DNA from 2 places in the Furfurilactobacillus rossiae genome. Region 1 is predicted to be linked to the other one. Evidence: predicted binding sites of a transcription regulator. Region 1 holds the regulator's gene; the other holds the start of a gene.
What was found. Region 1 encodes LexA, which represses DNA repair genes until DNA is damaged. Its sites were predicted from a motif close to CNAACANNTGTTNG; they were not measured.

Region 1 (11,943 bases):
CGCCTACAACAATTGCAATCTGCACGCCCAGCGCATAGACCTCTCTTAGTTCTTCAGCAACGGTTTTAATCTTTGGCGGATAGATTCCAAATCCTTGTTCACCGGCCAGTGCTTCACCGCTCAACTTTAACATTACACGTTTGTATTTTACATCAGCCATTAGACCAACATCCTCCTTGTCAGATCCCATGTGGGCGTCTCATTCTACAAAAAAGGCGCACATAACGTACGCCCTGGTTTAATTACTTGATTTGACCCATAACTTCGTCAACGAAGTCATCGCTCTTCTTTTCCATGCCTTCACCGACTTGGTAACGAACGAATGAAACAACCTTGGCGTTCTTAGAGGAAACGTACTGGTCAACAGTTTGATCGCCATCCTTAACGAATGGTTGATCATTCAATGAAATTTCAGCCAACCATTTGTTCAAACGGCCATCAATCATTTTTTCTTTGATGTTGTCTGGCTTGCCAGCAAGGTCGTCTTCTTTAGAAAGAACATCCTTTTCATGATTCAAACGATCAGCTGGAACATCCGTCCGGTCAACATATTCTGGGTTGATTGCAGCAACGTGCATTGCAACATCTTTAGCTGTTTCGGCGTCGCCACCTTCAAGAACAACCAAAGAGGCAATTGAACCACCCATGTGCAAGTATGAACCAAATACTTGGTCATCAGTCTTATCAACGACCTGGAAACGGCGCAAACTAATCTTTTCACCTGTTACTTGTGTAGCAGAGATGATTGCATCGCTTAACGTTTCGTTGTCATTAGCTTTCAACTTCAAAGCATCTTCAACAGTAGCAGGTTCTTCTAGAGCAATTTGGTCGCTGACTGTTTGTAACAGATCCTTGAATGTGTCGTTTGAGGCAACGAAGTCTGTTTCTGAGTTTAATTCAACAATTGCTGCCTTGTTGCCATGGATAGCAACTTCGGTTAATCCTTCAGCAGCAATGCGGTCACTCTTCTTTTCTGCCTTGGCGATACCCTTTTCGCGTAAGAAGTCCAAGGCCTTGGCTTCGTCACCATCAGTAGCGACTAATGCCTTCTTGGCGTCCATGATACCAACACCGGTTTTTTCACGTAATGCTTTAACTTGAGCTGCTGTAACTGCCATCTTAGTATGGCCTCCTCATAATTTTTAATAAACATAGTAATTTGAGAAAAAGACTGCCTATCAATCTCAGGCCAAAACGGTCTCAACTGATAGACAGCCTAAGGTTTTATCGCTTAGTTGTTTTTTTGCTTGTTGTCGCCTTCAACAGCATCAACGATGTCTTCCATCGAATCGCCCTTAGCAGCGGCTTGTTGTTGATCGTCAGCGCCTTGGTCTTCACCTTGACGGCCTTCGATAACAGCGTCAGCCATCTTCGAAGAGATCAAACGGATGGCACGGATAGCATCATCGTTTGAAGGAATGATGTAGTCAATGTCGTCTGGGTCAGTGTTCGTGTCAACCATAGCAACGATCGGAATGTTCAACTTGTGTGCTTCTTGAACAGCGATTTGTTCCTTACGAGGGTCAACGATGAACATAACATCAGGAATACCAGGCATATCTTCGATACCGCCAAGGAACTTTTCAAGCTTTTCACGTTGCTTAGTTAACAAAGCAACTTCCTTCTTTGGCAGACGATCAAAAGTACCGTCTTCATCCATCTTCTTTAAATCCTTCAAACGCTTGATCCGTGTTTGAATGGTGTTCCAGTTAGTTAACGTACCACCAAGCCAACGGTGGTTAACGTAGTACATACCGGCACGAGTTGCTTCTTCTTCGATTGAGTCTTGAGCTTGCTTCTTAGTTCCAACAAATAAAATGTTTGAACCCTTAGCAGCTTCATCCTTAACAAAGTTGTAGGCAACGTCAGCCATCTTAACCGTCTTTTGCAAGTCAATGATGTAGATACCGTTACGTTCAGTAAAGATGTAACGCTTCATCTTTGGGTTCCAACGACGTGTTTGGTGACCGAAGTGGACACCAGCTTCAAGCAATTGCTTCATAGAAATAACAGCCATGTGTTAAATCCTCCAAAATATAATGTTTTTCCTCCCCAACGCTCATTTGCACAGATCACTCATCCCTGAGCACCGATTTGCGCATCACGCTAGGTGTGAATTGGTTTTGAACCGACAATTAGTATACCAAACGCCAAGTGCTGTGACAAGCATTAAATCACCTGATCTTCAGAGGCACCTGTTTGAATCAAGCTCAAATTATGATCGAGTGAAACGGTCACCATGTTTTTTACGGCCACATTTGTATAAAAAGCAATGTGAGGCGTCATTAAAACGTTCTCGCGAGCAAACAAGTTGTTGAAAGTTGGATCATCAATTTGTTGACCTCTTAAATCGTGGTTAAAAATGGGCAATTCCTTTTCATAAGTATCTAAGGCGGCGCCCGCGACCTTGCCACTATCCAACGCTGTAATCAGCGCCTGACTGTCAATCAACGTGCCGCGTCCTGCGTTAACGATCCAAACGCCGTCATTCATCTGGGCAAAAGCATCCTGATCCAGCATGTGAAAATCATCTTTGGTTGCTGGCGCGTGTAATGTAATCACAGTACTGGCCTGATATAAATCGGCCAATGAGTCAACATAGATGCCCTCTTTTTCCAATTCAGGATTGTGGTAAACATCATAGGCAACAACCTTCGCGCCAAAACCACGATATATTTGAATTGCAGCTCGACCAATTCTGCCAGTGCCGATCACACCAACTATTTGTTGATTCAACTCCTGCGAAACATCCGGTGCCCAACGAAAATCCTGAGCGTGAATTTTAGCTTCAAAACGACGCGTGTTGCGCAGCAATTGTAACAACTGGCTAACCGTAAATTCCGCAATTGCTGCCGGAGAATAAGCAGGCACATTGGTCACTTTAATACCTAACTTTTTTGCAGTATCGAGCGCCATGGCGTCCGTGCCCACGATTCGCGATGACACTGATCGCACATTTTCCTTGGCCAATCGTTCAAATACCGCTGGCCCTACTGGATCCGTTTGTAAAATACTAATCCCATCACAACCAGCAGCCTCATCAACGGAATGTTCATCCAAAATAGCTGGTGTCAACGAAACAGTTACCTCGGGATGTGCTGTCTGCCAAGCCTTAAAGTAAGGTCTTTCATCGTCTCGCACGCCATAAGCTAAAATTTTCATAACGTTTATGCCTCCAAGCAAAATTGGTGAATCTTTCAATTCTTGAATACCAATTTAGCTTAGCACAAAACTAACTCCTTCTTCGATGAAAGAATGACACCCAATCACTACAGCTAATGAAACGACTGGTCAATCGTCGTTAATTACTAATCATTACGTTCAAACGGGTTAGCATGATGATCCTGGAGAAAGGCAATTTTTTTGGCTCGCGGCTGATGCTTAAACGCATACTCAGCCTTTAGTGCGCTAGATTTATCCTCGAACGCCTGTGCGTAAATCATTTTTAATGGATGGCGAAACGCTGGTCGTGTGTACTTAGCTCCCTTGCCTGCCTGATGGGTTGCAAAGCGTCGGCCAACATCGTCTGTAAAACCGCCGTACAGTGTGTTGTCGGCACAAAGTAGCACATAAAAATAATAAGGCTTTGACACTGTTATTGCGCCTCGTTTCCGTAAAGCAATTCACGAACATGACCAACATAGTTACCTTCGTTGTCTGCAACAGTCAACGGTGGTAATACTTTTAAACCATTTATTTTGCCGTCTTTGATAGCGTCCACTAGGAACATATTGGCTTCGTGCCCCGGTTTTGGGTACACAAACTGCAACCGTTTGGGTGCCAAACGAGCCGCCTGCAGGAGCGTCATCATTTCCAAAAAACGATCTGGACGGAACACAAAATACGCGTGACCGGTCATCTTAAGCAACCCGGAGGCCGCGTTAATCACATCCGCTAACGTCGTCGTCAGTTCATGGCGTGCAATGGCGTAATGTTCATTGGGATTTTTTTGAGATGTTGGTGCATCGACAAAATAAGGTGGATTACACGTCACCACCGCAGCAGAATCTGGACGAATTACCGTCGTCACGTCGTTAAGATCCATTGTCAGCACTTCCGCCTGTGTTGCCAAACCATTAAGAATAATTGATCGCCGAGCCATGTCGGCCAGACGCGGTTGAATCTCAACCATTTTTATTTGCCCTTTTGTTTTGGGACTGAAAAACAAACCGACCGCCCCGTTACCGGCACATAAATCAACAGTTAATCCTCGCCTGGTTCTGTCGGGATTGGCAAAATCAGCTAATAGAACCGCATCTAGTGAAAATGAAAAAACGGTTTTGCTTTGAATAATTTTAATATCGGCACCGTATAACTGGTCAATTCGTTCATCTGGCAGTAAGTTAGGTTCCATTAATATGTTCACTTCTTTCACAGACTGTTTCAACCTTGCATTCTAGGGTCATCTTCGTCATACTCTTATCAGAATTATTATGGTCTAGCCTAGCAATTGCAAGTAGATTTCCAAATACCAATGGCGACCAGCTTTATCTATGTCAGTAATCAACGGGGTTGACGAATTTCAACTTATTTTTTAAACTAAGGCCAATGTTTCGACATTCGGGAAACGTCAATCATATTATATTATCAGCTTTTTAGGTTACCTATTTTTAAAAACATTTAAGACTTGGAGGCACCGCCTTGTTCTATTCATTTATTCGTGTTGTCGCCCGCATTATCCTGCTAATTGTCAACGGACGACCAAAAATTACACATAAAGACCGCTTGCCAGAAGGAACCTACATTCTTGTAGGGCCGCACCGAACGTGGTTTGATCCGATTTATTACGCTCTAGCCGCATCACCTCGAAAATTCTCGTTCATGACCAAAAAGGAGCTCTTCAAAAATCCAATCATCCGGTTTGTGCTCAACCATGCCAACGCCTATCCGGTAGACCGTGATCACCCAGGTCCTTCAGCAATCAAGACCCCCGTCAAGATTTTAAAGCAGGGTGAACTGTCAACAATCATTTTTCCTTCTGGCACTCGTCATTCCAGTGAAATGAAGGGCGGCGCCACAGTCATCGCTAAGCTTGCTGGTGTTCCCTTGGTTCCCACTGTTTATCAAGGACCATTGACCTTTATGGGATTGTTCAGTCGCAAGCGTGTCAAAGTCAGTTTCGGTGAACCAATTTATATCGACCGTAAATTCAAAACTGATGATGCCGGTCAACAACAAATTGATCAACAAATGCAAACCGCTTTTGATGCTCTAGATAAAGAAATTGATCCGTCCTTCCACTATGTGGATCCAAATCAAAAGCTCTATGAAGAATATCAACAAAAACAGGCTGCAGAGAAAACTGAAGAAAAAGTCGAAGCTGAACATTTGGCAGAGTTAACTAAGCCAGAAGTCCACAACAGTCGTAAATCATAATTAGCCAACCACAGCACAATTATTGTTATTAAAAAGGTGTACTGATAATTCCAGATTTGGAATCGTCAGTACACCCTTATTTTTATCATATCCAACAGACTGTCTCAGTCATAATTTCACTCAAGGCTGGGGTTCAGCGCTAGCATTGTTTTCCTCACTGTTAAGAAGTGCCTCACGTTGATCTGCGTCAACGGCTGTTTGCAACCGGTACATATCATAATAGCGCCCTCGCTTAGCCAGCAAATCAGCATGCGTGCCTCGCTCAACAATTCGACCCTGATCCAGCACCAATATCTGATCGGCATTTCTAATCGTTGACAGCCGGTGTGCAATTGCAATCGTGGTCCGCCCACTTTGCAATTTTTGAAGACCGTCCTGAATAAGTGCTTCAGTTTCTGTGTCGATGTCGGCCGTTGCCTCATCCAATATAAGCACCTTTGGATTATGTGCCACCGTGCGTGCAAATGACAACAGTTGTCGCTGACCACCGGAATAGCTGGCACCACGTTCAATGACACGAGCATGATATTTGTCAGGCAATTGATCAATAAAACGATCTGCTGACACAAAACGCGCAGCATCTTCAACTTGTTGATCACTGATATTGTCATCAAACATGCGGATGTTCGATGCAATGTCGCCGTAAAACATAAATGAGTCCTGAAGGACAAGCCCGAAACGTTGACGTAATTCGGCCATACTGTAATCGCGAATATCACGATCATCAATCAAGACTTGACCCGAACCAAACTCATAAAACCGCATCAAAACATTTATTGTTGAAGATTTACCAGAACCCGTGTGACCCACTAATGCAACCGTCTGTCCTGGTTCGACAGTAAAGGAAACGTCATGTAGCACATCATGTTCACCATCATAACTAAAGTTAACGTGTTTAAACTCGATTTTCCCTCGAGTAATTTTAGCGCCCTCGACCGGATGCTGTTGCGGAGCGAGTGTTTGATCATCCATCACCCGTAAAACACGTGAACCGGCAACAATACCGTCTTGAAAATCAGAAAGTGAATCCATCATGTTTGCCATCGGATTGTAAAAATTGCTGAGGTATTGGACAAACGCATAAATCGTACCTGCAAGAACAAAGTGATGAAATGCATCGATACCAAACATCCATAGCACAGCAACCTCGCCCAGAGCAAACAGCAAATCAATAATTGGACCCAGTAGCAATGAATTGGTGCGAATCATTGCCCGCCGTGTATCAAAATAGGCTTGGTTGGTTTGTTCAAATTCGCGATTCATTCGGTGTTCCTGACGAAATTCCTGAATCACCGCAATTCCGTTAATGGACTCCGCTAGTTTAGCGTTCAGTTCGCTCAGTCGTTCACGCATGGACCGGTAGACCCGACTGCTAAAATGCTGATAATACCAAATCGCAAAAATTAATATCGGTAAAAAGGCCAATACAACCAGTGAAACTTTAACGTTAGTTCGGTACATGGCGTAAAACGATGTAATCACTGAGAATAACGCCACAATAGCGGCAGCAAACAGTGCCCAGAATGTCTGAAATGACATCGTATCATTGGTTAATCGCGACAATATTGATCCGGCCGGCACTTGGTCAAAATAGCGCATCCCCAGTGTGTGAAGCTTGCGAAACATCTTAACACGAACATTTTCAAGCATCCGTTCGCCACCCATGGCATACAAGAATTCCTGTCCAAATTGGAAAATCGCCTTGATAATCGTGCCAAGGAAGTAAAATCCAGCAAAGAAGAGAACGACGCGCAAGCCTGAATTATGCACTCTTAAATATTGATCCATATACGTTGACATCAGTTTTGGTAACAATACATTAATTAAACTAACCAAAAAGGCAAAGACAATTGCCCAAATAAAATCCCATTTATATGGCGCCGCATAAGGTAACAACCGCTTAATAACTGTTGTCTGTTCTTTCATCGACATACTTCGAGCCCAGGCCGACTCATGATTATTTTGTGCCATTAGTCATTGCCACCTCCAATCGAATCTGACAATTGTTGCTGATCGTACATCCGTTTGTACCACCCATTTTGGGCCATCAGTTCAGCATGAGTGCCTCGTTCACTAATATGACCATCCGTCATCACTAGGATTTCATCAGCATTAACAACTGAACTTAAACGATGTGCGGCAATAATTGTCGTTTTGCCAGCGCGATTACTACCTAAACGTTCAAGAATCTGTGCCTCAGTTTTGGCATCAACCGCCGACAAGGCATCATCTAAAATTAATATTTCAGGATCGATTACTAACGCTCTGGCAATAGCCAATCGTTGTTTTTGACCACCGGAAAGTGATACCCCCTCTTCACCAACTTCCGTTTGATAACCGTCCGGCATATTATCGACCTCGGTATCAAACGCAGCGGTATAAGCGGCATCTTCAATAGCCTGATCACTTAAATCAGGATTTGCAAAAGCAATGTTCCCCTTTACGGACGTTGAAAACAAAAAACTATCCTGAGGCACGTAACCAATTGATCGAATATAAGCATCCAGCGTGTAATCGCGAATATCATGACCACCCATTTTGATTGCGCCTTGATAGTCATCAAATTGCCGTAGGAGCAACTTAATAATGGACGACTTGCCGGCCCCAACTCGGCCAACAATGCCCAGTGTGTGACCAGTAGACAATGAAAAATCAACGTCAGTTAGCCGTGGTTCCTTATCATCCGGATAATTAAATGCCTTGACGTCAAAATCGATAGTACCCGTTGCTGGCTGTTTAATCCCGTCCGTTTTTTCAACGATGCTAGACTTTTCATGCAGTAAAAAGTTAACCCGGTCGTAGGAAGCATTCCCACGTTCCATAGTGTTGAATAGTTGACCAATCGCAAACATTGGCCAAACTAACATCCCAACATAGGCAATAAATGTCACCAATTGTCCCAGCGAGATCACCCCACTTGTTACATATCGGCCGCCTAAGACAATTGTCGCCACGTATGACAAACCAATGATCACCGTGATCAACGGATCGAACATTGCATCCAAAAAGTTGGTATAACGGTTGATTTTGATGGTGTCCTGAACCTGCCCCTCAAAATCTGCCTCATCCTGTTTCTCTTGGCCTAACGTTTTAATAACCTTAATACCTTCAATACTCTCTTGTGCCTTGTTGTTTAAACGAGAAAAAGCGGCCTGTGACTCGCCAAAGGCTACGTGAATTTTCGTTCCCACATACCGAGCCACAATCGCAATCAACGGCAACGGCAGGACGGCTAAAATAGTGAGCCGCCAGTTAACCATGATCATCATGGCAATCAATGTGGTACCACCAGTGATAATGGAATCAGCAAACTGAAGGATCCCGCCACCAGCCACACGTTGAACAGCCGATAAATCATTGGTCGCATGGGCCATCAAATCTCCAGTTCGATACCGTTGATAAAAAGCGGTATCCATTTGCATAAAATGCCAGTATAGCCGTTCTCGTAGTGTTCGTTCGAGATTAGCTGCACCTCCCCAAATGGCCGTCCGCCATAAAAAGCGGGCTGCATATGCAAGCAAGGCCGTAACGGTCATGACGCCAAGTGCTAGACCAAGTTTTCCAGCAGTCAGCGTACGTTTATCCATTAGGTCAACCAACATACCAATAATTCTTGGCGGAATGATGCCCAGTAAGGCGGTTAGCAGTAAACCAATCACACCCCAAAAATATGTTCGTCGCTCAGCCTTAAAGTACCAAGCAAGTTTTCTAAAAATCGACACCAAGGTCACCAACTTTCCAATAACACAATTTAAAAAAGAATATAAAAAACGGGCAGGAGTAATCCAGCCCGTTTTAATCAATTACATTAATCAGAATTAGCTCTTTCGTGCTTGACTCTGCATGGTTGACAGCATTTGCTTCAACTTCTTTTCAGAAGGCTTTTGCCCCATTTGCAGCATCATCGTCCGTAGCATTTCTTCAGTAATCGGAGGATTATTCTTAAGGTAGTTTTGCATGTAGCGGCGCGCAAAGAAGAAGCCACCAACAACACCGGCGACTGCCGCTAAAATAACGATTAAAATCCACAACCCTGTTGACATCGAAATAACCTCCTTCCATAGATGAATTACATTAAATAATATTACACAACATCAACGCGCTTGAAAACCCTTTAATGTCAAAAAAGGCAAATTAATCGTCTCGCAAACCTTTTTTTCGTTGGACATCCTTCACTTTTTCTGGCGTAACTTCTTTACCATCCTTGTCGAACACCTGCATCATTTCAACTTGTGAGCGAAACGCCTTCCTAAAGTTAGCTAAAAAGGCCTCTCGCAGTTTCTTTTGTTCAGCTTTCTCCTCATCAGTTAGTCCCGTTGTCTTTTGTTTATGAGCAAGTTCATTAATCCGGGCACGTAATTTTTCTGATTCCATTAATTCTGCCCCTCCTTATCATTTATCCAAGGCTTCGACTGACCATTATACAAGAAGAAGTCGAAAAGTGGAAAAGATTTGCAGCAAAGCGAACATTTGTTTGACCAGGAGAGAAAAATGTGCTAAGTTTTAACTATCGAAATCGCGTAGCTCCGCTAACCGGACCCACCACGAACACGTTTTCACATTTGTTCGCGGCTGCGCAAAACTAAGACGAGGTGTTGACGAACATGTCAAGAAGTTCCGAAAGCAAACAAATTGCGGTACTCCGCTTTATCTATGAACGTGTTAATGAAAAAGGTTATCCGCCGACCGTTCGTGAAATTGGTGAGGCAGTTGATTTATCCTCTACTTCTACAGTTCATGGACACATTGATCGTTTGCAAAAAAAGGGATTGCTGGTTAAGGATCCCACTAAACCACGTGCCATTGAATTAACAGATGCTGGTTTGCAAACGCTTGGTGTGTCAACGACGCCAAATGAGATTCCGGTCTTAGGTGTTGTTGCTGCTGGTGAACCAATTCTAGCAGTCCAAGATGCTACCGACTACTTCCCGGTTCCACCGGAGCTAACCGAATATGATGGCGATCTCTTTATGCTTACCATTCGTGGGGACAGTATGATTAATATGGGGATTCTAACTGGTGATCGTGTCATTGTTCGACGTCAACAAAACGCCGACAATGGTGATATTGTCATTGCAATGACCGATGAAAATGAAGCAACCTGCAAGCGTTTCTTTAAAGAGTCTGATCACTATCGACTCCAACCTGAGAACGATAACATGGCCCCCATTATTTTAAATAATGTCACTATTTTAGGTAAAGTTGTTGGCCTCTATCGTGATTCGGTTTATTAATTCCAAAATTGTAGCAGTAAAAAAACTGAGGTTTAACCACAAGTAAGTGGTTAAACCTCAGTTTTTTGTCTGACTTCTTACATAGGCCGCGTCTCATCATACATGACATGCAATAATTTGTTCACGGCTTAAATCTGCACAAATCAACCTGTTTTCACTGTTTGCTGTACCTTAATTAAAAAAATCGCCATTACCACAGCAAGTGCTTCCTAGACAGACACTTCTACTGAACTTCACCAACGTAACGTTGCTCTGGCAATTGATCAAAGTTAAGCGCCGTCAATTCTTCAGCATGCTCAACATATGTTTTTGCGCCTTGAGCTAACATCAAATTAACTAGGCCCGTTTTTTCATGAACTAGTACTACTGTCTTACCTTTGGCCACGGCATAACCAATTTCAAAGGCCGTCCCACTGTCAACGGAATCCTCTGTAAAGTCACTAACAGCGACAACAATGTCAGCATCGTTTAGATGATCCAAATCGTGCTTGTATGCTGTCGACTGCCATTCTGGGCTGCCGAACGTTAATTCAGGGAATTGAGACTTTCGTGGACTAAACACATCACCAACGGTTTTATTGTCCGCTAGAGCCTGTTCTACACGTTTGACACGATCAATTTGGTCATCGTCAAAAAAAGGGCTGGCTAAATAAATAGATTTCACAGGATGATTCCTCCTCGAATTGATGCACTAATTATACGACAAAAATGAACAATCATACAATTAAAATTCGATTATGTTCACAAATGGAACTTTATATATGCTCAAATCTTTATTAATTCGATACTTGTTGTCAAAAATATGAACAATGGTCTTTTATCCACGCGACGTTCTCTCGGATCGCGGATTAATTTTGATCATCCTTAACGGACGCACTTGATCCGTTCTTAATGTCACCTGTCCATCTAACACATCTACCATATACCGATCAATCGGATCAAAATTAATAATTTGTACAATAACGTGATGTGCTAAGTGTTCAAGCACCTTACCCAAAAAGGGCTTTTGTAAATCATCGCATTTTGAACACCGAACTATACTACCTTGGCCTAGAGTTGCTGTCATAATAGGTCCTCCTTGAAATCATTCACTTCTTCTCTGTGTTTCGATTATGGATAGTGTAACGCACGTTTTCTCCAATTTCAATAATATTATTTATGATTATCATACGAATTTTATTATGGATAATTGATATCGCTTTTTCATTCATCAGTTGCAATGGTAGAATAGAAACCATCACGATAGAGAAAAAGAGGTTATCTTCATGATTTTTTTAGCCATTTTCGGTGGAATTGCATTAATTCTGGCCATTTTTTACTTACTTAATTCGAT
Region 2 (11,943 bases), 530 kb from region 1:
TCTTCACTGTCCTCATCCCCGAATCCAGCGACCTGCGCCCAGTGCTCCACAGGCACAATAAACAACAAAAGTAACAACATCACGATAACGGAAGCGTAAAAAGCTGTCGTCGTACTGTTGTCATCATCATTCCCAAAGAAAATCGTCACAGCCAATATAATCGTCCCAGCAACTAATGTGACAGGCAGTGGCGGCAAGTGAAACTGAACTAACACGATGGTTAAAAACAACAACGCAAAGTTAACACCGAGACTGACAAACGCAATTGCCCCCTGTTTACCACCCACAGCCCACATGGCTAAGAAAAGCAACAATGCCAACACACTAAAGGTTGTCATCTGTCATCACCTTCTTCTTCATCAATCGGCTTGCAACGAAACTGGCCACTGGAATGGCTAATACAATTCCTAGACCACTGATTAAACTTTGAATAACCCCCATCGACATATTCATCATGTAAGTATATCCCCAGTTATTACCATTCTTTAAGTACAAGAGTGTCAACGGAAAGGTATCGGCTACAAAGATAAGGAACAGCACGTTGATCAAAGGTCCCATAATGGAGCGACCAACGTTTCGTCCTGATAAAAATAGCTGGTTTCTACTAACATCTGGACGTTCAGCTTGCAGTTCAAACAGTGTTGCCACGATATCTGTTGACTCATCCATCACCGCCCCTAAAGACCCAATCAGTGTCTCTGCTAAAAACAAGGGTCGCGGCAATGTGGTCACATACTGAAGCCCTTCATAGTGCATACCCCGTTCATGGGTAAGCGCGAACACAATCAGGCTGATTAAAATTGCTAACGCCGTCCCGGATAATGTCGCCGTTAGCGTAATGACCGTTTGTCGACTCCAACCTAAAACCAGCCACAGCGTTAAAGCTGCAAAAACAACACTAATTAGACTAAAAATGACAAACACATTGCCATTTTTTAAACTCAAATCGATGTTGATTGCTAAGAAGAACAGCACTGCATTTAGTCCAACGGATAACAATGCCATAAAACCGGCCGAGCGCATAAAGATAAACAGCAAACTGATTACAATCCAGGTCAGTAAAGCGACAACGGTATCTCGCTTTGGTCCTTTAATATTCGACTGTTGACCTCGAGTTAGTTTTGAAATGAATACCTGATTGCCCACGCGATAGGGTTGATCCATTGCCCCGGAACGACTGTATGTATTGCTTAAAGTAATCTTTTGTCCCTTGTGAATTGTGTTAATCAAAACTGCATTGATCCGCTGATGGACTGTTGCATCTTGATTTTCAAACTCATCTTGTTGTTTGACAGGGCGTTCATTACGTACATTAGTAATTTTAGCGATTGGTCGTTGATAAATTGGGGCATCGTAAGCAACGCCTAGTACCAACAGTCCGCCAAACAAGACACAAACTAGGGTTACCCACCAGTTTGCAGAGTGTTTTGGTTTAACATTCATGTGACGATTTCCCCGCTTTCAAAAATAAACGCAAGCACCCTAACCCAACTCGTTTTTTCATAAATCTACGTTTCATTCTACCACCCGCACTAACACGTCTTTCAAAACGTAACTAAAACTAAACTTGCCAACGATTTTTTAACAGTAATTAATAATTGTGAGCAATTTTGTGTCTAAAACGAAAAACTGTCTTGATCGATTGACCAAAACAGTTCCATTGTTGTTTTAAATAGATGGCTAAATTGTGAATCAATATTAAATAACATTGTCCGTGAAGATGGATTAAACCGCTCTTTGCGGACTAATAAGTGCCATTTATGTGATCGCCTAACTAGGTCAGCGGGAGGGCGCCAACATTGATACCGAGCCGTGAAAGTGTTGTTAATTCGAATGCACTTCTCGAATTTACAACACGGACGGTCACGGGGACTCGGAATTTCACGAGGCTCTGTGACGAGGTGAAAGACCGTGAACTTCGGGCTTGAACCGGTCCCACGGCGAGCGTGTCAATGTTGGCAACCGAAAGCGGCATTTTCACCACGCCCACAACCTCCTCTGAGGTTAAATCAATTACATGACATCAATAGAATCATCGTTTTTATAATGCCGTTTCAACCAGTAATAAAGTGGAATTCCTAGTCCAATAATAACCAGTGACGTTGCCGCCCCAACAAAATCGAAGAACAGTTCACTGATAACCACAAAACTAGTTCCGATGATGGCAATAATTGGAACTACTGGATACCCCGGCGTGCTGAACCCAGCCGGTTTGCCACCATTGCGATGACGCAAGATAAAGACACCAACAAACGCAGCAATATAAAAACTGTACATCGCAAAAATACAGAGCTCAGATAGTCGATCAGTATCAACAGTCAGGATCATTAAACTAGTCAATGCCAGTAAAATCGTTGTTGCAACGACCGGCGTTTGTGTGTGACGGTTCAGGCTACTAATTTGTTTGGCAAACGGCAAATGGCGTTTAGCGGCCATCGCATAATAAATCCGTGGAAAGGACATCATTTTACCATTCAACGCACCAATAATTGAGATCATTATCCCAATATTAACGAGTCGTCCACCGAATGCCCCAAACGCATTTAAGGCAAAGTAGGCCGTCGCGTTCTGGCCGAGTTCATTAATTTTAGCTGCACTTAAAGACCGAAAAATACCAAATGTTACCCCGAGGTATAACACAATAACAATGGTAATTCCCAAAATGATGGCTAACGGTAACAACTTTTCGGGCCGTTTGATTTCGCCACCTAGATTAGTCACCAGAATCCAGCCATCATAGGCAAAGATGGTACCTAACACAGCAACGCCAAAGTTACCAACACTCTGGTGAATACTCGTTACCGTCTCACCGAAGCCAGCCTCACGACCAAAGAAGAGCCCGAAAATTACGATTGCCGCAATCGGCAATAGCTTACAAATGGTTGTCACAATCGCAAAGGCGGCACCATAGCGATTTTCCAACATATTCAGCATCGCGATCAGAATAATGGTGCCAATCGCAATTGGTGCCTTCCAAACCGACCCGAGACCAAAGAAGTTAGTGACCAACAAGCCTAAATACCCAGCGATCGAGCCGACAATTGCTGGTGCATAAACGATAACCTGCATCCAGCCTGACATGAAGCCCCAGAATTCACCATAAATATGGGTCATATATTGGTAAAGACCCCCAGTATGCGGAATTTGAGAACCAATTTCAGATAACGTCAGCCCGTCGGCTAGGGTAATTAGTCCCCCTAGCAGCCAAGCCAACATCGCTAAGTTGGTAGAACCAGTCATTTGTAAAACAGATGCTTGCTTAAAAAATATCCCGGAACCAATGACTGTACCGATTACAATCGCTAGTGCAGACCACAGTCCTAGAGAACGTTTCAATTCAACGTGACTCTCTTGCATTGCCTAAACTCACTTTCCTGAATCATCTTTAACAAAATCTTTTGCATGATTGTGTTTAATCTCATAGTAATAAACTGGAATACCAACGACAACCATTCCCAAAGAGAATAAGACACCCGTGAAATCCGAGAAAACTTCACTGATGAGTACAAACAGCGAACCACCAATCGCTACAATCGGGGTTAACGGAAACAGTGGCATCGAAAATGGCCGTTCCTTATGCTGACGACGCAATTTAAATGATCCCAAAAACGCCATGACGTAGAAACAATAAACCGTAAAAATACATAGTTCTGATAGCCGATCTGCGTTTGCAAATAACACCATCAACGCGGCAATTAATAACACTGCAATGGTCGAAAAGATTGGCGTCCTTGTTTTAGGGCTTAAATAGCCCAGCACACGGCTAAATGGCAACTCCCGATCACGTGCCATCGCGTACATAATGCGTGGGAAAGTCATGATTTTGCCGTTGATACAACCGATAATCGAAATAATGACACCGATACTCAACAGCTTACCGCCAATTGCGCCAAAGTCTTTTGTAGCAAGAAACGGAATTGCCCCCGTTCCCAGTCGATGAATCGTTGACGCCGGCAAACTTGCAAAAACACCGTAGGCTACCAATAAATAAATAACCATAACGATACTAATCCCACCGATAATTGCGCGGGGCAATAATTTTTGCGGTTCTTTTATTTCATCGCCCAAATTAGCAACCAGAATCCATCCGTCAAACGCAAATAACGTCGCCAAAATGGCAACACCAAAGTTGCTGCCATGCTGAGTAGCGGTCGACACACTGTTGCCCAGCGCATTGCCATCACCGAAGAATAATCCGAACACAATGATTGCAACGATTGGCAACAATTTACAAATCGTCGTTATAATTGCAAACATTGCACCATATCGATTAGAAAATAAATTGAGTCCACCAACCGCTACTAGTGTACCAAGCGAGACGGCCAATCCCCACCCACCTGACAGGTGAAAAAAGTCAGTCATTAAAATACCTAAGTATGCCGCAAGCGCCGCAATAATTGCTGGACCGTAAATAATAATCTGCATCCAACCAGATAGAAAGCCCCACAGACGGCCATACATTCGTTCCATATAAACATACAAACCGCCAGTATGTGGCATTTGGGAGGCAATTTCAGCAATGGTCAGCCCGGCTGTTAATGTCAGAACCCCACCTGCTAGCCACGCAAACAATGCACCCGTGGTAGAGCCAGCGTCATCAAGTACTGCCGCTTGTCTCACGAATACGCCGGCGCCGATAATAGTCCCGATCACTAAGGACAGAGCTGACCAAATACCTAAGGAACGATTCAGTTCTACCACTGGTGTTTTTTGTTTCATGTCGTCACATTCTTTCTCGCACTCATATTTATTAGATAAGTTTGTGCTAGTTTACCAAATTTTAATCTTGTAGGCCAACCTTAAGCAGAACTTCAATCTCAAAACGGTCGTGTTAAAACAAAAAAAGGCTGATCAAAACGCCTAAAGATTAGGATTTGATCAGCCATATTATTAAATTATTAAAAATTGTAGCGTTGTTATTTTGCCTGTTCAGCAACCTCTTCAGTACGTTTGGTATCTCGTTCCAACACTGGTTTCAGGTACTGACCAGTGTAGCTTTCCTTAACTTCAGCAAGCTCTTCCGGTGTCCCAGTCGCAATGATTTGGCCACCACCGGCACCGCCTTCTGGGCCAAGGTCAATTAAATGATCGGCAGTTTTAATCACATCCAAATTATGTTCAATGATCAAAACCGTGTTGCCATGATCAACCAGTCGCTGCAAGACAACCATCAACCGTTTGATGTCATCAGAATGCAACCCTGTTGTTGGTTCATCTAAGATGTAGAAATTACGCCCATTGGCCTTCTTGTGTAGTTCAGAAGCTAACTTCATTCGCTGAGCTTCACCACCTGAAAGTGTGGTTGCTGACTGACCCAAATGAACATATCCCAGACCGACATCAACAATTGTTTGTAGCTTACGCGTAATCTTAGGAATCGCAGCGAAAAAGTCCAAGGCTTCGGAAACCGTCATGTTCAGAACGTCTGAAATATTCTTACCCTTGTACGTCACTTCAAGTGTTTCTGAATTGTAACGGGAACCATGACAAACTTCACAAGGCACATAGACATCTGGCAGAAAGTTCATCTCAATCTTTAAGATTCCGTCACCATGACAGGCCTCACAGCGACCACCTTTAGTGTTGAATGAGAACCGGCCCTTTTGATATCCACGTAATTTAGCTTCATTCGTTTGAGCAAACAAATCACGAATGTCATCAAACACACCCGTATAAGTAGCGGGGTTTGAACGCGGTGTCCGTCCGATCGGTGACTGATCGATATCCACAATCTTTTCAATGTTGTTCACGCCGGCAATACTCTTGTACTTACCAGGTTTGGCGGAATTGTGATTGAGCTTTTGAGCCAGTACCTTTTCAAGAATACTGTTAACCAATGTGGATTTACCGGATCCTGACACACCAGTCACGACTGTTAACTCACCTAGTGGGAAACGTACATCAACATTCTGTAAATTGTTTTCTGCGGCCCCCTTTAATACGATGGCCTTACCATTCCCCTTACGTCGCTTAAGCGGCACCGGAATGAAGTCTTTCCCAGCTAAATACCGACCAGTTAATGACTTAGTACTGCGCTCAACCTGTTTAGGCGTTCCAGCGGCCATAACCTGGCCACCATTTTCGCCAGCACCAGGGCCAATATCAATTAAGTAGTCGGCCGCCCGCATTGTATCCTCATCATGTTCAACCACAATCAGGGTATTGCCCAAATCTCGCATCTTCTTGAGTGAACTGATCAAACGATCGTTATCACGTTGATGTAACCCAATGGAGGGTTCGTCAAGAATATACAGTACACCCGACAGATTCGAACCGATTTGGGTAGCTAAACGAATTCGCTGCGCCTCACCACCAGACAACGTTCTGGCGGATCGACTCAGTGTAAGATAACCCACGCCGACACTCGTCAAAAATGATAACCGATCGCGAATTTCCTTAACGATTGGTTCCGCAATCACTTTGTTTTGCTCACCCAAAGTTAAGCCCTGGAAGAATGGCAACTCATCATCAATCGCCATTTCAGAAACTTCACCAATATGCCTCCCGTTAATTTTAACGGATAGTGCCTGGCGATTTAGCCGATACCCGTGACAGGTCTGACATGTCAGTTCAGTCATATACTGACGCATTTGATCACGTGTAAAGTCAGAATTAGTTTCCTTGTAGCGACGTGACACATTGTTCATGACACCTTCAAAATCGGCATCGACATCACGAACACCACCAAAGTCATTTTCATAGTGAAAATGGAACTTTTTGCTTGATCCATGAAGGACCATATCGCGTTGCTTCTTAGGTAACTTGTTAAATGGTGTATCCATATCAATCTTGTTTTGTTTAGCAAACTGTTCCAGCATGCTTGGATAATACATGGAACTAATCGGATTCCATGGTTCCAAAGCACCCTCACGAAGTGTCTTACTGGGGTCTGGAACGACAAGATCTTCATCAACTTCCAGTTTGACTCCTAATCCTTCACAATCGGGGCAAGCGCCAAGTGGTGCATTAAACGAAAACAGCCGTGGTTCCAATTCGCCGACCGTAAACCCACAAATGGGACATGAATAATGTTCTGAGAACTGCATCGGTTCACCATCAATGATGTCGGCAGTCGCATACCCATCACTCAAACGAAGGGCAGCTTCAAATGAGTCAAACAAACGACTCCGACTATCACCGTCTGGATGTACAATTACCCGGTCAATGACAATATTGATACTGTGATATTTGTTTTTATCTAGTTCAGGTACCTCATCGATATCATAAGTTTCGCCATCTACTTGAACACGCACAAATCCTTCACGTTTAATCTTGGCAAAGATTTTCGCATGTTGCCCTTTCTTTCGACGCACAATCGGTGACAATACTTGAAGTCGCGTCCGTTCAGGCAGTGCCAGAACCTCATCAACCATCTGCTCAACAGATTGGCTGGTAATAACTGTGCCGTCGTTTGGACAGATTGGTGTTCCAACCCGTGCCCATAGTAACCGCAAATAATCATTGATTTCCGTAACAGTCCCAACAGTCGACCGCGGATTTTTACTGGTTGTCTTCTGATCAATAGAAATCGCCGGGCTCAGACCGTCAATTGAGTCCACATCCGGTTTATCCATCTGTCCAAGAAATTGACGCGCATATGCGGACAAACTTTCGACATACCGTCGCTGTCCCTCCGCATATAACGTATCAAACGCAAGCGAGCTTTTTCCTGAACCAGATAACCCCGTAATGACTACTAGTTTGTCACGTGGAATCGTGACATCAATATTCTTTAAATTATGGGCACGTGCCCCATGTATTACAATTTTGTCGTTATTTGCCATTGGTTACCTTTGCCACCCTTTACTGTTTGGCTTTTAATTCCATGATTGTATCACGCAACGTTGCCGCTTCTTCGAAGTCCAATTTCTTGGCGGCTTCTTGCATTTGCTTGTTCAAACCAGCCAACATTGCGTTCTGATCGGATTTTGACAGATTATCAAAGTCTTCCTCATTAAGTGTTGATTCTTTCTGACCATCACCAGTTGGCGCTGTTACCGTGATGTTATCACGAATTGGCTTAACGATAGTTGTCGGCGTAATGTGATGTTCTTCGTTATATTTTTCCTGAATCTCACGGCGACGTTTGGTCTCATCGATGGCCGCCTGCATAGAACCTGTAATGGTATCCGCATACATAATAACCGCCCCGTGTGAATTACGGGCAGCACGACCAATCGTTTGAATCAATGACCGTTCATTTCTTAGGAATCCTTCTTTATCAGCATCCAAGATTGCAACTAAGGACACCTCAGGCACATCAATTCCTTCACGGAGAAGGTTGATGCCGACCAACACGTCAAATTTGCCCAAACGTAAATCACGGATAATTTGCGTTCGTTCCAAAGTTTTAATGTCACTGTGTAGGTAACGAACCCGGATACCCAGATCTTTCAGGTAATCCGTCAAATCTTCCGCCATTTTCTTGGTCATCGTCGTGACAAACGTCCGCTCATGGGCCTCAATCCGCTTATTGATCTGACCAACGAGATCATCAATTTGACCCATAATTGGTCGAACTTCAATCGTTGGATCGAGTAAACCCGTCGGCCGAATAATCTGTTGAACCACTGTGTCCGTTTGTTCATGCTCGTAGTCACCAGGTGTTGCGGACATGTAAACGACTTGGTTAATGTGCTTTTCAAACTCGTTAATTTTTAGTGGCCGATTATCCAGTGCACTTGGCAAACGGAAGCCATAATCAACCAGCATCTGCTTTCTAGAACGGTCACCTTTATACATACCACGCACTTGTGGCATCGTAACGTGACTTTCATCCACGACTAGTAAAAAGTCTTTCGGGAAGAAGTCTAGAAGCGTAAACGGCGGTTCACCGGGTTTCCGGCCATCCATATGACGGGAATAGTTTTCAATCCCACTCGTATAGCCCATTTCACGCATCATTTCCATGTCGTAAGTTGTCCGTTGCTGTAAACGTTGTGCTTCCAGCAACTTGCCTTGATCCTTCAACACCTTTAGCCGATCTTCCAACTCGTCACCGATCGTCGTAATGGCATGATCCATGATGGCGTCATTAGTCATGAAATGCGTGGCTGGGAAAATTGTGACGTGATCACGATCACCAACTACCTCACCAGTCAGTGCATCGACCTCTCGCATCCGATCAATTTCATCACCGAAAAACTCGATTCGTAGCGCATGTTGATCTTCAGATGCTGGGAACACTTCAACAACATCCCCGTGCACTCGAAAACGGCCACGTTGGAAATCAATATCATTACGCTCAAACTGAATGTCAACCAACTTGCGCATGAAATCATTACGTTCGATTGTCTGACCGACCCGCAAGGAAATGACATGGTCTTTATACTGGTGTGGATCACCTAAACCAAAGATTGATGACACCGAAGCCACGACAATCGTATCATTCCGTTCCAAAAGCGAACTAGTAGCCGCATTACGCAATTTATCAATTTCATCATTGATTGATGAATCTTTTTCAATGTACGTATCAGATGAGGGAACATAGGCTTCCGGTTGGTAATAATCATAGTAGGAAACAAAATATTCAACGGCATTGTTAGGGAAAAACTCCTTAAACTCACCATAGAGCTGTCCTGCCAATGTTTTGTTGTGTGATAGAACCAGTGTCGGTTTGTTAACGTTAGCAATCACATTACTGATTGTGAATGTTTTACCGGTTCCCGTAGCACCCATCAAAATCTGCGCTTTTTTACCGTCTTCAATCCCATCTGTCAACGCTTTGATGGCCTCCGGTTGATCACCAGTTGGCTTATACTTTGAGACTAAATCAAACTTTCGATCTGCTTGACGTTCAATCATGCCAGACGTTACCTCCCCTAGTTCATTTACATGGTCTAATTATTGTGATGGTAAGTGATAAACCATCATCAACACGATTTAAAAAACAGGTTCATGACTGCACTGGTCGGCTCGATTCGCTTGGGTAATTCATTGCGACCATATTGCTGTTCTGAACCCGTCAACTTAGCGTAACTATTCTAGCATACCGAACATACTTTCGCACGAGATATGCACACTTTCGGTTAAAAATATGCATTCACTCACTACAAAAAACGTGTGCACGGTAACGGAATCTCTCATCCCGTCAATCGTGCACACGTTCTTTTTATTCATTGTCGAAATTTGTATCAAGCAAAAACTAATCAGCAACAAAAGCATTGATGTCGTCAGCAAACTTCTTTAATTTGGCGTTTGCTTCATCCAAAGTGGTACCGTTTGTACCGATATAGAACTTGATCTTTGGTTCAGTTCCTGAAGGACGAACAGCAATCCATGTACCATCCGTTAACCAGTACTTCAACACTTCAGCATGTGGCAGGTCCAGTTGTTCAACATGACCATCTGTAAAGGTCTTTGTACCCTTAGCAATGTCATCAACAGCAGTCACATCGTAACCAGCGAAGCTCTTTGGAGCAGCCTGACGGAACTTCTGAATGATTGCTTCGATCTTCTTTGGCCCTTCAATACCTTCAAAGGTTTGTTGAATCGTTTGTTCACGGAAGTAACCATATTGCTTGTACAAGCCTTCCAAGCCATCGTATAACGTCTTTCCTTGTTTACGATAGTACGCAGCAATTTCAGCCAGCAACGTTAAGGCTTGAATAGCATCCTTATCACGAACAAATGGCTTAATCAGATACCCGTAGCTCTCTTCAAAACCAAACATAAACGTGTGGCTGTTTGTATCCTGGAAGTTTTGGATCTGTTCAGCGATAAACTTGAAACCAGTCAGCACATTGATCATGCCAACGTGGTAGCTTTCGGCAATCTTGGTGGCAAACTCAGTTGAGACGATAGACTTAACAGCCACCGCATTAGCAGGCAATGTACCGGCATTTTTGTTTGCTTCCAAAATATAATGCAACATCAATGCGGCGATTTGGTTACCAGTCAATAATTGGTAGTCACCATTTGGCAAACGCACTGCGGTTCCCAAACGATCAGCATCTGGATCTGTTGCAATCAACACGTCCGCATTCTTTTCTTTACCCAATTTAATTGCTAAATCGAAAGCTTCAGAAAATTCTGGGTTAGGGAACTTAACCGTTGGAAAATCGCCGTCTGGTTCAGCTTGTTCTGGTACCGTGATGAAGTTTTTAAAACCAGCATTGCGTAATGCACGTTCACCAGGCATTCGTCCAGTACCGTGAAGTGGCGTGAAGACAAAGGTCATGTCCTTACCTTCTTCAGCGGCCAAATCGTGATCCACTGTGACAGTAGCGACGTTATCCAAGTACGCCTTATCCACGTCTTCACCGATAATCGTTTCCAACCCGTTAGCCTTTAATTCAGCTTCATCGGCAGTTTGGATAGCAAATAGATCAGTGACCTTACGAATGTAACTCGTAATTAAATCAGAATCCTTCGGTGGCATTTGCGCACCATCTTCACCGTAAATCTTGTAACCGTTGAACTGCTTTGGGTTATGACTTGCGGTAATCATGATGCCGGCAAACGTCTTTAAATGACGAACCGTAAAGGACAATTCTGGTGTTGGCCGTAAACCTTCGAACACAAAACTCTTGATGCCATGTTGGCCTAAAACCTTCGCGGCCTCGTGGGCAAACTCAGTTGAATGATGACGAGAATCAAAACTAATGGCAACACCACGTTGTTTCACGTCATCGCCCAAAGTATCCATATATGTAGCTAAACCTTCTGTGGCCTGGCGCACCGTATAGATGTTCATCCGGTTGATCCCAGGTTCCATGACACCACGCATCCCCGCAGTACCAAAACTCATTGGTTGATAGAAAGCATCTTCCAATGCCTCATCATTACCCTTTAACGCTGCTAATTCTTTCTTCAAACCCGTTTCCAGGTTTTCTTGATTATCCCAAACCTGGTAAGTATCTTTCCAATCCACAGTTGCATCTCCATTCATCTAGACCAAAGTCACAAATATACGTTAAGTATACCGCATTCATATTGTTTGCG

Region 2: uvrB (excinuclease ABC subunit UvrB) is a predicted target of LexA. The motif match lies at 9,993-10,006, and genes of this name have one in related genera.

The regions. Positions count from the first base shown of each region.
Region 1 is NZ_CP040586.1:1,543,284-1,555,226, forward strand. It holds gene pyrH (UMP kinase) at 1-160, opposite strand, end outside; gene tsf (translation elongation factor Ts) at 243-1,118, opposite strand; gene rpsB (30S ribosomal protein S2) at 1,232-2,017, opposite strand; gene LROSL1_RS07350 (D-2-hydroxyacid dehydrogenase) at 2,170-3,162, opposite strand; gene LROSL1_RS07355 (GIY-YIG nuclease family protein) at 3,309-3,593, opposite strand; gene LROSL1_RS07360 (tRNA1(Val) (adenine(37)-N6)-methyltransferase) at 3,596-4,354, opposite strand; gene LROSL1_RS07365 (lysophospholipid acyltransferase family protein) at 4,642-5,376, shown strand; gene LROSL1_RS07370 (ABC transporter ATP-binding protein) at 5,497-7,347, opposite strand; gene LROSL1_RS07375 (ABC transporter ATP-binding protein) at 7,347-9,098, opposite strand; gene LROSL1_RS07380 (YneF family protein) at 9,195-9,419, opposite strand; gene LROSL1_RS07385 (DUF896 domain-containing protein) at 9,511-9,750, opposite strand; gene lexA (transcriptional repressor LexA) at 9,981-10,610, shown strand; gene LROSL1_RS07395 (nucleoside 2-deoxyribosyltransferase) at 10,834-11,274, opposite strand; gene LROSL1_RS07400 (hypothetical protein) at 11,428-11,676, opposite strand; gene LROSL1_RS07405 (hypothetical protein) at 11,876-11,943, shown strand, end outside.
Region 2 is NZ_CP040586.1:2,074,177-2,086,119, forward strand. It holds gene LROSL1_RS10075 (YibE/F family protein) at 1-338, opposite strand, end outside; gene LROSL1_RS10080 (YibE/F family protein) at 325-1,443, opposite strand; gene LROSL1_RS10085 (APC family permease) at 2,014-3,357, opposite strand; gene LROSL1_RS10090 (APC family permease) at 3,367-4,719, opposite strand; gene uvrA (excinuclease ABC subunit UvrA) at 4,917-7,784, opposite strand; gene uvrB (excinuclease ABC subunit UvrB) at 7,804-9,804, opposite strand; gene LROSL1_RS10105 (phospho-sugar mutase) at 10,145-11,872, opposite strand.